Regions from separate parts of the Vibrio sp. 16 genome, predicted to be linked through region 2. Evidence: predicted binding sites of a transcription regulator. Region 2 holds the regulator's gene; the other holds the start of a gene.
The links. Region 2 encodes MetJ, which represses methionine synthesis genes. Its sites were predicted from a motif close to TTAGACNTNTANANGTCTAA; they were not measured.
Positions count from the first base shown of each region.

Region 1: metA (homoserine O-acetyltransferase MetA) is a predicted target of MetJ. The motif match lies at 2,132-2,151, and genes of this name have one in related genera.

Region 1 is NZ_OY808997.1:842,106-848,340, reverse strand. Features, by position in the region: gene U9J37_RS03830 (bifunctional diguanylate cyclase/phosphodiesterase) at 1-1,429, opposite strand, end outside; gene U9J37_RS03825 (DUF3859 domain-containing protein) at 1,557-1,994, opposite strand; gene metA (homoserine O-acetyltransferase MetA) at 2,174-3,115, shown strand; gene pilW (type IV pilus biogenesis/stability protein PilW) at 3,280-3,990, shown strand; gene U9J37_RS03810 (hypothetical protein) at 3,987-4,181, opposite strand; gene rlmF (23S rRNA (adenine(1618)-N(6))-methyltransferase RlmF) at 4,204-5,229, opposite strand; gene U9J37_RS03800 (M48 metallopeptidase family protein) at 5,235-5,738, opposite strand; gene U9J37_RS03795 (glutaredoxin family protein) at 5,868-6,098, shown strand; gene U9J37_RS03790 (hypothetical protein) at 6,129-6,235, opposite strand, start outside.
Region 2 is NZ_OY808997.1:2,269,141-2,275,375, reverse strand. Features, by position in the region: gene U9J37_RS10375 (bifunctional aspartate kinase/homoserine dehydrogenase II) at 1-98, opposite strand, end outside; gene U9J37_RS10370 (O-succinylhomoserine (thiol)-lyase) at 98-1,264, opposite strand; gene metJ (met regulon transcriptional regulator MetJ) at 1,483-1,803, shown strand; gene U9J37_RS10360 (malic enzyme-like NAD(P)-binding protein) at 1,932-3,209, opposite strand; gene rpmE (50S ribosomal protein L31) at 3,466-3,684, opposite strand; gene priA (primosomal protein N') at 3,993-6,194, shown strand.

The sequences.
Region 1 (6,235 bases), 1.4 Mb from region 2:
CTTCGATAAGTTTTGCTTGTTGCTTGTTCTCGCGAACATCCCTTATTGAGAGCATTACTGCATCGCTGCCTTGGTACTGAATCGAGCGCACTTCGATATGGCAATCAATTTTATCGCCATTTTTAGTGAGCATTTGCGCCTCAAACTGAGTCTGCCCCTGATAGTACATGCGATACATACGGTCGATCTGACATTCAGGTTGATCGCTGTCTGGGCACAACAAATCCAGCGGTTGGTGGACGACTTCTTCATGTTGATAGTCAAGAAGGGACAATGCGGTATGATTGATGTCTACAATCTCTCGCTCTCTCACCAAAACCATAGCAATGGTTTGGCTTTGATACAGGGCATCAAATTTTTGTTGGGTATCGAGAAGCTGCTCTTGAGCACTGGACGTATTACTCGCTAGGGTTTTGACCAATTTAACTAAACGATCGAGTTCATCCTTATTTGGCTGGTTTAACCCTTCCAGTTGATAGGATGAAAACAGCTCATCAATGTCTTTCTCGAGATCGGAAAAGCGAACGGCGACTCGGCGTCGAAAAATCAAAAACGTTGCCAATGAGATAACCACAGCAACAATCGCGACAGCCACAAACAAATAGCTAAAAAGCACACTGCCCTTTAAATAGTGAACACGTTCAACCACCGTCGTGAGATGTGCGGCAGGTTCGCCTGACATCCCCGCGAGATCAACGGTCTGAATTAAGGTTCGCCGCGTTTTCTCAATCTCTGGAACCAACGAGCCTTGATGGGAGTCAGAAACGTACTCAATTTTATTATCAGCAATCAAGATCGAATTGTAGTTGCCGGGAAAACGTGCCGTTAAGTTTTGGCCCCAGATCAGCCAGCCAGAGGATGCTGACGTGCCATCACTGTTTCTTACTGGGGACAGAGTGATGATCCATACTTGGTCATCAACGGTGAGCAAGCCACTAAAACTTTCTCGAAATGAATCCAGTACCTTGTTCATCTTGGAAATGTGCTCCAAGACTGCAGGCTCAGACATGATTTTGGCTGGTAAGGTGACGGGTTCGCTGTCCCCGTCACGACGCTCGATAGAATCGATAACTTGTCCTTGCAGATCAGTAAAAATCATCAGGTCTAAGCTCAACGCATCAAGGGACTCTTGGACAAGGTTTCTTTCCCGATAGTCACTTAAGCTCGCACCTAACAGCAATTCATGCGTCTCGTCCCAGTATGCCCAATCATAAGAGCGGACCTCTAGCTCTTGAACCATGGTCGTGATTAAGCTTTGCGCCTGTGCACTGGCACGATTAGATTCCATGGTTTCTAAGCTGTCTAAGCTGAGCAAAAAAAAGTATCGGGTAATGTAGAGACAGCTGAGGGTGATGCCAAGAAGACCAAAGATAAAGTAGAGAGCGGTTTTGGTTTCCAGCTTAAGGTTAAACAAGCGCAATCGATTCATATGATTTTGTTATAATTTTACAAGTAATTATCAATATTATAGAAATAACCGCCCGCTCGACTTGATATGCGTCTAATTTAATTGATAGAGATGTGAAACAGATTCACTTAATGCCGAAATTCAGCATTTAAAAACCTCGCCTGCGCCAAAATTCGCCTTCGTCTTTTGCAAACACCTCAAACGTTTTACTTGCAATGACTTCACCTTTTAAGCGAATACTCATCGCCCACTTACCGATATTAGAGTCATAGCCATCAATTGGGTCCAACAGCTGGATGGTATCACCAAGGTAAAAGTCCCAATCATTACTGCCAATGTGAAGCTCCCCAGTAAAGGGCTCCAAAACCTGCCCCTTTTTGCCTTTTACCCCTGGGTGGTCAATACAGTACTCAATCACTGCACCCTTGGCTTTTTTGATATTGACGATAAAGCCAAACTCTGTCTCCTCTTGCGCGGGTACCTTGGTCGTAAACTCTTGTATTTTCGGAAGGTGTTTAGATTTTGAGTCCCAATCTTGATAGATGCCGTACGACGTGATTTCTACGATGGGTGAACGCTTTGCCATGATTGACTCCGGTTATGGTGACAGTTCTTCTGAATATCAGATGTCGCTTTTTGCTGCTGAAACGAGTGTCCAAGCGGCAAGTGTATTAGAAATTGGCACACATTTGCTATCGACATCTCATTCTGATTGCGCTAAGTTTGGATGTATAGACGTCCATAATCATGCTTAGGGAGTAAGCTGTGCCAATTAAGATCCCCGATCAATTACCTGCATCTGACGTACTGCGACAGGAAAACATTTTCATTATGCCAGAGTCTCGCGCTTCGACTCAGGAAATCCGTCCGCTAAAGGTTCTGATCCTCAATCTTATGCCGAAGAAAATCGAGACGGAAACCCAGTTCCTACGTCTACTGTCGAACAGTCCGCTTCAAGTAGACATTGAGCTGCTGCGTATTGATAACCGCCCAAGCAAAAACACACCGACTGAACACCTCGATAACTTCTATCGCCAATTTGAAATGGTCAAAGAGCGCAATTTCGACGGACTCATTATCACAGGTGCACCTCTTGGCTTGGTTCAGTTTGAAGACGTGATCTATTGGGACCATTTGAAGACCATCATGCAATGGGCTAAAGAGCATGTCACTTCGACCTTATACGTCTGTTGGGCGGCGCAAGCGGGTCTCAAATTGCTATATGATCTGCCCAAACGAACACGCAAAGAGAAGCTCTCTGGGGTTTATCACCATCAAATTCACCATCCTTACCACCCTATTTTGCGAGGGTTTGACGACAGTTTCTTAGCACCTCATTCTCGCTACGCCGATTTCTCCGCAGAGTATTTAGAGGAACATACCGATCTCGATATTCTTGCTACATCCGATGTCGCAGGTGTTTACCTTGCCGCCACCAAAGATAAACGAAACGTGTTTGTGACCGGTCACCCTGAATACGATTCCCTCACACTGCATAACGAGTACATTCGCGACCTTGGTGAAGGCATGGAGCCCGCAATTCCAGTTAACTACTACCCGAACAACAATCCAGACAATAAACCTATCGCCAGTTGGCGAAGCCACGGGCATCTGCTGTTTGCCAACTGGTTAAACTACTGCGTTTACCAACAAACGCCGTACGATCTTGACCACTTTAGCGAAGCAAACTTTACCAAAGATGACTAAGACAAGATGAAAGGGTTCGTTTGAACCCTTTCTTCCTTTCATAGGCATATATGCAACTTAGACAATCAATAGTGCCGTGTCTGTCGCATAGTGAATCTGAGCCCATCAAACTCTTTCGCGCTTTACGTTATACATGCTGTTAAACCCTTAAAAAGACACAGCTTATGCGTTCACTTTCTTTCATTCTTAGTTTAATGCTCGCTGGTTGCGTTACCGTTGACGCCACCAAGCAGTCTGATCCCTCCTTCAACCCGACCGAGCGTGCTGAAGCCCGTATCGCACTGGGTATTGGTTATCTTGAACAAGGAAACATGGTAAAAGCGCGCGAAAACCTAGAGAAAGCACTCGATCACTCGCCCAATTACTATCGCGCCCAACTTTCAATGGCACACTATTTTGAAAAAGTAGGTGAAACCCAATCTGCCGAGAAAATGTACAAAACGGCGCTCAAGCAACATCCAAGAAACGGAAACGTGCTGAATAACTTTGGTACCTTTCTTTGTAAACAAGGTGACTACAACAGCGCTGACAAATACTTTAATGCAGCCATCGATCAACCTTATTACTATTTGATTTCTGGTAGTTACGAAAACGCCGCGATGTGCGCCTTAAAAGCAGGAAACAACGAACAAGCCAAATACTACTTTACTCGCACACTCGATCATGACCCATATCGCGCGAGCTCAATTTTGCACCTTGCTAAGCTAGAGATTGAGGATGGGGAATATACTCAGGCTCGCATCCGATTGATGAAGTTCCACCAATCTTATGGACTGCAAAAGCCGTCGCTCAAATTACTGATCAATCTAGAAGAGCAGGCAGGAAACCCCTCGTTGCAACAGCAATATCAGGCCAAATTGGATAAAATGGGTTAACGTGGTTTACGTTTTGTATGATGGGTTTGGCGCCGTTTTCTAACTCGACTTGCGCGTTGTATTTTTTGGTACTCGTTGTAAAGAATGTAGACGAAGCCAATCAGACCGAGCAGAAACAGCATGGCAAAAAGCCATAGAAAACTGGTGCAGATCCACGCGGGCTCACAGGGCATATAAATTTCAAATTCCATATGCCCTCCTCACGTTAACTGACTATTGAAACCAAGCTTTGCGCTCAGCGTCCGTTTTAAAGGTCCAAGCCATAAAGCGACTAATCTTCTGCCCTTGGCTCATCTCGACAATCCTAACTTCGCTCGCCCCAGCCTTTTCAAGGTTTTTTCGCATCCAACGAACGTTCTCTTTTTTGGAAATCAGCGTTGAAAACCACAGCACTTGATCCGCGAACTCTTTGCTCTCAAACGCCATGTTCTTGATAAAGGCCGCTTCACCACCTGGGCACCATAGCTCCGCTTTTTGGCCTCCAAAGTTAAGTATAGGAGAAGGCTTAGATTGAGCGCGATTTACGGCTTGACCACGCTTGGATTTATTGGCCGACAGGTTGTTGATTTTCCTTTCTGTCCCCTGCTGAGCCTCTTGCAATGACTTATGAAAAGGCGGGTTGCACGTTGTCACGTGATAACGCTCGCCAGACTTAATGATGCCTTTGAAAAAGTGACGGCTCTCTTTTTGTAACCGACACTCTATCCGATCATTTAGCACGCGATTGCGCTTGGCGATGTTGTTGGCATTCTCAACAGAAACCGGATCGACGTCTGAGCCCACATAATGCCAGCCGTATTGCGTTACCCCAACAATAGGGTAAATGCAGTTTGCCCCCACACCAATGTCTAAGGCGTTAATTTGCTGCTGTGGAGCATCGCCAGAATCGGTACTTAATAACTCAGCAAGTCGGTGAACATAGTCAGCACGTCCGGGAATGGGTGGGCATAGATAGCCTTGAGGAATGTCCCACGACGTGACGTTGTAATGGTAAGCAAGCAGCGCTTTGTTGAGAAGAGTTACCGCCACCGGATCCGAGAATGCAATACTCTGCTCCCCTTTTGGCGTTTTTATGACGTAATTTTTGAGCTCTGGCAATGCGGCAATAAGTTTGGTGAAGTCGTAACGACCATGATGCAGGTTGTTTTTGTGCAATCCGGCTTTGCCTTTCACCTTGACTACTTTCATGTTTGACGCTTTTTCATTGTTGCGTGCAGGCTTACTTTTTGGCTTTGTCATACCGATTACTTTTGTTTTGATGTTTCTTGGTAAATCATAAATAGACGCGCATCGAGCTCCAGTTGATGGTAATCCGGCTCCATATGGCAACAAAGCTGATAAAACGCTTTGTTGTGCTCTTTCTCTTTTAGGTGAGCCAACTCGTGAACCACCAGCATACGCAATAAGGGTTCGGGGGCGTTTTTAAATACACTCGCAATACGAATCTCGTTCTTCGACTTAATTTTGCCGCCATGCACTTTTGCAACGTAAGTGTGTAAACCCAATGCATTGTTGATCAAGTGGATCTTGCTGTCGTAAATCACCTTACTCAATGGAGACGTTTTCTTCATATAGCGATTTTTAATCGCCATCGTATAGTCAAATAGCGCCTTTTCACTTTTGATGTCGTGATTGTTTGGGTAACGCTTTTCAAACCAAGCATTGAAGCGCCCAGATTCAAGCATCTGATTTACGGGGTCAAGAATGTGCTGAGGGTAGCCTTGGATGTAACGAATTAAAGGGTTCATAATCAACAATAACAGGTAGTGCGCTGGTGTAGGTCGAACAACAAAGGGGCGACAGTCTACCTTATTCACCCTTGCCATTCACGGCCTTTTCGTTAAACTCAGCGCCAGAAATAATCGTAGGAACAGACCATGAAACGACTTGTACTGTATGTAAAAGATAAATGCCCACACTGCAAAGACGCGCAGCGCTACTTAGATTCCAAGGGTTATAAGTACAGGTTAACCAACGCAAAAATGCAGCGCGGCCGCAAAGAGCTAGACGCCATTGGTGCGCGCTCACTGCCTGTGTTAAAGATTGGTGACCGCTATATGATTGGCTGGAATCCAGGTAATTTCGAACGAATGTACAACAGCAAATAACGAGTAAAAGAGTGGCTTGAGCCACTCTTTTTAGTTTATGAGCTGGGCGATAACGCAATAAACGAGAGCTGGTGACCCTGACACAAGCAGTTTAAGGCAAGTGATAGTGTTGGCATCTAGACGCTTCGTCGGGTTAT
Region 2 (6,235 bases):
TTAGAGTACTCTTTTAAGATGGTGACTACGCGGCGGTAACATTCGGGATCGGCGAGGCTACTGCCGCCAAATTTGTGCAGCTGACGAGAAGCAGTCATTAGCATGCCTCCTTGGTTTGATTAAAGGCGCGGTCTAAGTCTGCAATTAGGTCACCGGCATCTTCCAAACCGACTGACAAGCGGAGCAACTGATGAGTGACTCCCGCTTCTGCAAGCGCCTCTTCACCCATCGCTCTGTGCGTCATCGAAGCTGGGTGGCAGATCAAACTCTCTACGCCACCCAAAGACTCGGCTAGTGAGAAGAGTTCGAGCTGGCCAACGAAGTGTTTGAGCTGCTCAAAGCTTCCTGCAAACTCAAAGCTGAGCATAGAGCCAAAGCCAGACTGCTGTCGTTTCGCTATTTCGTGTCCTGGATGATCCGGAAGACTCGGATGATAAATGGTTCCAACGAGGTCTTGGTTTTTGAGGTACTCAAGGATTTGCGCCGAGCTTTCTTCATGCACCTTCATGCGTGCCCCTAAGGTGCGTATGCCACGTAGGGTCATATAGCTGTCAAATGGAGTACCTGTCGCGCCGATACAGTTGCCCCACCAAGCAAGCTCCTCTGCATGCTGTTCGGTTTTAGTGACGACCACGCCACCAATGACATCTGAGTGGCCATTAATGTACTTGGTGGTTGAGTGAATAACGAAGTCTGCGCCTAATTCGAGAGGCTTTTGGAACACTGGTGTTAAAAAGGTATTGTCGACACCGACGAGCGCACCAACCTGTTTTGCTTTGGCGCATACTTTTGCGATATCGACCACGCGCACTAAAGGGTTGGAAGGGGTTTCAATCAAGATGAGTTTCGGATTTAACGCAATGGCGGCATTGAGCGCTTGCTCGTCCGATTGATCAACAAACTGCACTTTGAAGTCACCTTTTTGTGAGCGCGTGTTGAATAAACGGTATGTGCCACCGTAGCAGTCATGAGGCGCGATGATGAGGTCATCTGGGCCCAAAAATGCAGACACCCATAAGTTGAGCGCAGAGGTGCCGCAGTTTGTTACTACCGCGCCTTTACCTGACTCTAACTCAAACAATGCGGTTTCAAGTAAGCCGCGGTTTGGGTTGCCTGAGCGGGTATAGTCATACTGAGGAACTTCACCAAATGCTGGAAAGCCATAGTTTGTCGAGAGGTAAATAGGGGGAACAACAGCGTGGTGTTGAGTGTCTGATTCAATACCAGTACGTACGGCAATGGTGGCTGGCTTATGGGCGCTCATAAGTGTTTCCTTTCGAACAGTGGTGACAACTTGTAGGGAATACGATATACCTGATGGATGTTAGATATATGTTATTCCATCTCCATATCTCACCACTTTACTTCTCATTTTTAGAGACGTCAACACTTCTAGACGTCTATATGTCTTTGCTTGTGGCTATAAATACCGCTAAAATTGCGCTTTACTCAACTAAACATAAAAATGAATTAAGGTGCGCAATGGCAGACTGGAATGGCGAATACATAAGCCCATACGCTGAGCATGGAAAGAAAAGCGAACAAGTAAAGAAGATCACGGTTTCTATTCCATTGAAAGTATTGAAGGTATTAACGGATGAGCGTACTCGTCGTCAGATTAATAACCTACGCCATGCAACAAACAGTGAGTTATTGTGTGAAGCATTTTTGCATGCCTATACCGGTCAGCCACTACCAACGGATGAAGATTTAAGAAAAGATCGCCCAGATGATATCCCTGCAGAAGTGAAAAAACTGATGGAAGAAATGGGGATCGAATACGAAGCGTTTGACGAAGAATAAAAACACGCCTTGGTTAGTCCATAATTGGTAACAAACGCACCTCTTAATTTGCTGTCGTCGATTTGTTTCAGATACTAAAAAGCCGCTGACTTTAGGTTAGCGGCTTTTGGTTTTCAGAGGCGTGACGATTACGCTCCCATGTAGCCTTCAGGCATATCGATACGTGCAACGCCAGAGTCAACGGCCGCTTGTGCCACAGCTTTAGCAACGCGAGGTAGTAGGCGAGCATCCATTGGTTTTGGAATGATGTAGCTTGGTCCAAACTCTAAGTGGTCTACGCCCGCAGCTTTAAGGACTTCTGCCGGCACTTCTTCTTTTGCCAGTTGACGAATCGCATCAACGGCTGCAAGTTTCATTTCATCATTGATTTCACTTGCGCGAACATCCAATGCACCACGGAAGATGAATGGGAAGCAAAGAACGTTGTTCACTTGGTTTGGATAGTCAGAGCGGCCTGTACCCATGATGAGGTCATCACGCACTTCATGCGCCAGTTCCGGTTTGATCTCTGGATCAGGGTTAGAACAAGCAAACACAACAGGTTTATCGGCCATCAACTTTAGAGCCTCAGCCGGAAGTAGGTTAGGACCAGATACACCTAAGAACAGGTCCGCGCCTTCGATCACATCTTCAAGCGTGCGTTTATCGGTATTGTTGGCGAATAGCTGCTTGTACTCATTTAGGTCGTCACGACGAGTATGAATGACCCCCTTACGGTCAAGCATATAAATCTTTTCACGCATCGCGCCACATTTGATCAGTAGCTCCATACAAGCCACAGCGGCAGCACCTGCGCCCAAACAAACGATCGTTGCCTCTTCTAGCTTTTTACCTTGTAGCTCGATCGCGTTAAGCATGCCCGCCGCAGTAACAATTGCAGTACCGTGTTGGTCGTCGTGGAAAACAGGAACATCACAACGTTCAATCAGTTGCTTTTCAATTTCGAAGCAATCCGGTGCTTTGATGTCTTCTAGGTTAATACCACCAAAGGTGTCAGCAATGTTAGCGACAGTGTCAACGAACTCTTCGATAGTGCGGTGTTTGACTTCAATATCAATCGAGTCCAAACCAGCGAAGCGTTTAAATAGCAGTGATTTACCTTCCATGACTGGTTTTGAGGCCAGCGGACCTAAGTTACCTAGACCAAGAATCGCAGTACCGTTGGAAATAACCGCAACCATGTTGCCTTTAGACGTATATTTGTAAACATTGTCTGGGTTTTGTGCGATCTCACGAACGGGCTCCGCTACACCTGGGCTGTATGCTAACGCGAGGTCAGTTGCGGTCTCCGCAGGTTTGGTTAGTTCAACAGAGATCTTACCGGCTGTTGGGTAAGCATGGTAATCCAACGCCTGTTGACGGAATTGTTCTTCAGGGGATAGTTCTTGGTGATTGTCAGATGACATAGGTGTAGGTACTCGTTATTAATGTTTGGAAAGGGGGAATCCATTCTAGAGTAACTAAGTCAAGCTGCAAAGGTCAGAATGCGACCTGTAACGCCAAAAGGTGTCAATTCACTGGAGATTAGACCAGATGAATAGAGATGTCGCTAGGAATTCTCAATATTGATGAAGCAATACACTGCGTTAATAGAGACTTTTCTGAACGTGAAAAACAAAAAAGGACGCCAGAGCGTCCTTTTTAGATTCGGTTAAGAAGTGATTACTTCTTGCTTGATAGAGCACCGAAACGCTTGTTGAAGCGATCAACACGGCCGCCTGTATCAACGATACGTTGCTTACCAGTGTAGAATGGGTGACATTTGTCACATACGTCTAGGTGGATTGACTCTTTAGCTAGAGTTGAGTTGAACTCAAAAGAGTTGCCACAAGAACATGTTGCTTTAACAGCTTTGTACTCTGGGTGGATACCAGCTTTCATGGGAGAACCTCTAATATAGGCCGTGTCGCTATCCGAATCTTAGCCGGACACCACACGTAGTTAAAAAATAGCTTGGATACCGCTGCCATTGGCGAGCCATATCTCTAAGGCGCGCTATAGTAATGAATCCATCTCTCTGAATCAACCCGTTTACAGAGAAAAGTGCTACTTTTTTAGCCGAATATGGCAAAGGTGCTTGTTGGTATTCTCTCAAGCTAAGTTTTGGTCAGCAAATCCCGTCTCTTTCTACTTTTGACCTTTTCCCTTACACTGGTTTGGTCTCACTTTACACTTCTTTAATGGCTATTATGCGACCAACGATTGCGCGAGTGGCGTTACCTGTTCCACTGGACAAACAGTTTGATTATCAGATCCCTTCACATGCGTTTCCGATTATCGGCGGACGAGTGTCGGTGCCGTTTGGTCGACAAACTCTGGTTGGTGTGGTTACCGCGTTGGTGAATGAGTCGGAATTTGGGGTTGATAAGCTCAAACCGATCAAACAAGTACTTGATAGCCAACCTGTCTGGCCAGATACGCTTTACTCTTTGTTGTATTGGTGTAGCCAGTTCTATCAGTACCCGCTGGGCGATACCTTACTTAATGCTATGCCGAGTGCCTTAAGAAAGGGCAAGCCTGCCGATTTTGCCGCGCTGGTGGAGTGGCAACTGACGTCGCTGGGGCGTGACCAATTCATGCAGGGTTTTGGTCGAGCAGTACAACAGGCGAAAGTGATGCACATGCTCGAGCTTGGACCTGTTCCTCACCAGGTGTTTATTGATCAAGACATCAGTTCTAGCGTTCTAAAAACGTTAAGTGAGAAAGGGTGGATAGAATCGATTGAGCGCAAACCCGTTATTCGAGATTGGAGCCAAGACGTTGAAGCGTCTGTTGAGAAGCCGAAGCTCAACACTGAACAAGCGGTGGCGATTGCGACCGTCAATAGTATCGATGGTTTTGGGTGCTTTTTGCTGGAAGGGGTAACGGGATCAGGTAAAACCGAAGTGTATCTCAACTTGATAAAACCTGTACTTGAGAAAGGAAAGCAGGCGTTAGTCCTGGTTCCGGAAATTGGCCTTACTCCTCAAACCATCAATCGATTCAAAAAGCGTTTCACGGTTCCTGTTGAAGTGATTCACTCAGGACTGAATGATAGCGAAAGATTGAACGCGTGGCTTTCGGCTCGAGATAACGCGGCGGGGATTGTTATTGGTACTCGGTCAGCATTGCTTACGCCGTTTCACAACTTGGGCATTATCATCGTTGATGAAGAGCATGACGCTTCGTATAAACAGCAAGACAGTCTCCGTTACCATGCTCGGGATGTTGCGGTTATGAGAGCGAACAAAGAGCAGATTCCTATTGTGCTTGGATCTGCGACCCCTGCGCTGGAAACGCTCCATAATGCACTGCAAGGCAAGTATCACCACTTGATCCTCTCTAAGCGAGCGGGTAATGCGACGCCAACCACCAACAAAGTACTAGATATCAAAGGATTGTACTTAGAGAGTGGTCTCTCTGCGCCTTTGATTGCCGAAATGCGTAAGCACTTACAGGCTGGCAATCAAGTGATGCTGTTTCTTAACCGACGTGGCTTCTCTCCGGCTCTTATGTGCCACGAATGTGGTTGGATTGCAGAATGTAAACGCTGTGATGCCTACTATACCTACCACCAGTACAGTAACGAGATTCGTTGCCATCACTGTGGATCTCAGCAACCCATTATTCACCAGTGTCAAGGATGTGGCTCGACGCACTTGGTGACGGTCGGTGTCGGAACTGAGCAATTAGAAGCACAACTCGCGCAGCTATTTCCAGATTACAAAGCGATACGAATTGACAGAGACAGCACTCGCAGAAAAGGAAGCCTTGAGTCCGCGCTCTCTGCGATCCGAAATGGTGAGTATCAGATCCTGATTGGAACCCAGATGCTTGCCAAAGGGCATCACTTCCCCGATGTCACGTTAGTCGGGCTGTTGGATGTTGACGGCTCCCTTTACAGCAGTGATTTTCGCGCTTCTGAACGTTTAGCTCAGCTGTTCATTCAAGTTGCTGGTCGGGCAGGACGCGCGAGTAAACCTGGGGAAGTTGTGCTGCAAACCCACCACCCTGAACATAGTTTATTGCAGGCGCTACTAACCAAGAGCTATCGTCATTTTGCAGAGACCGCGCTTCAAGAGCGCAAACTGGCGATGCTACCGCCGTATACATTCCTTACCTTGTTTCGAGCTGAGGCCAATCAAAGCCCATTGGTTGAAGAGTTTTTGCGTCAAGTCCGTCACACCCTAGAGGCTCATCCGCTGTTTGATGATGGTTGCCAAGTGTTAGGACCGACGCCCGCCCCCTTGGCCAAACGTGCAGGTAAATACCGTTGGCACTTACTACTGCAAACCCAGCAACGCTCTACGATGCAAAAATTACTGTCGAGCGCCAAGCCTGTCATTCAAATGCTGCCTAGCGCGAAAAAAGTGCGTTGGACTATGGATATTGAACCGCAAGATCTCAGCTAGTCCTTTTGGGGGATTCATTCGCTTGCGTTATCAATGTTGGA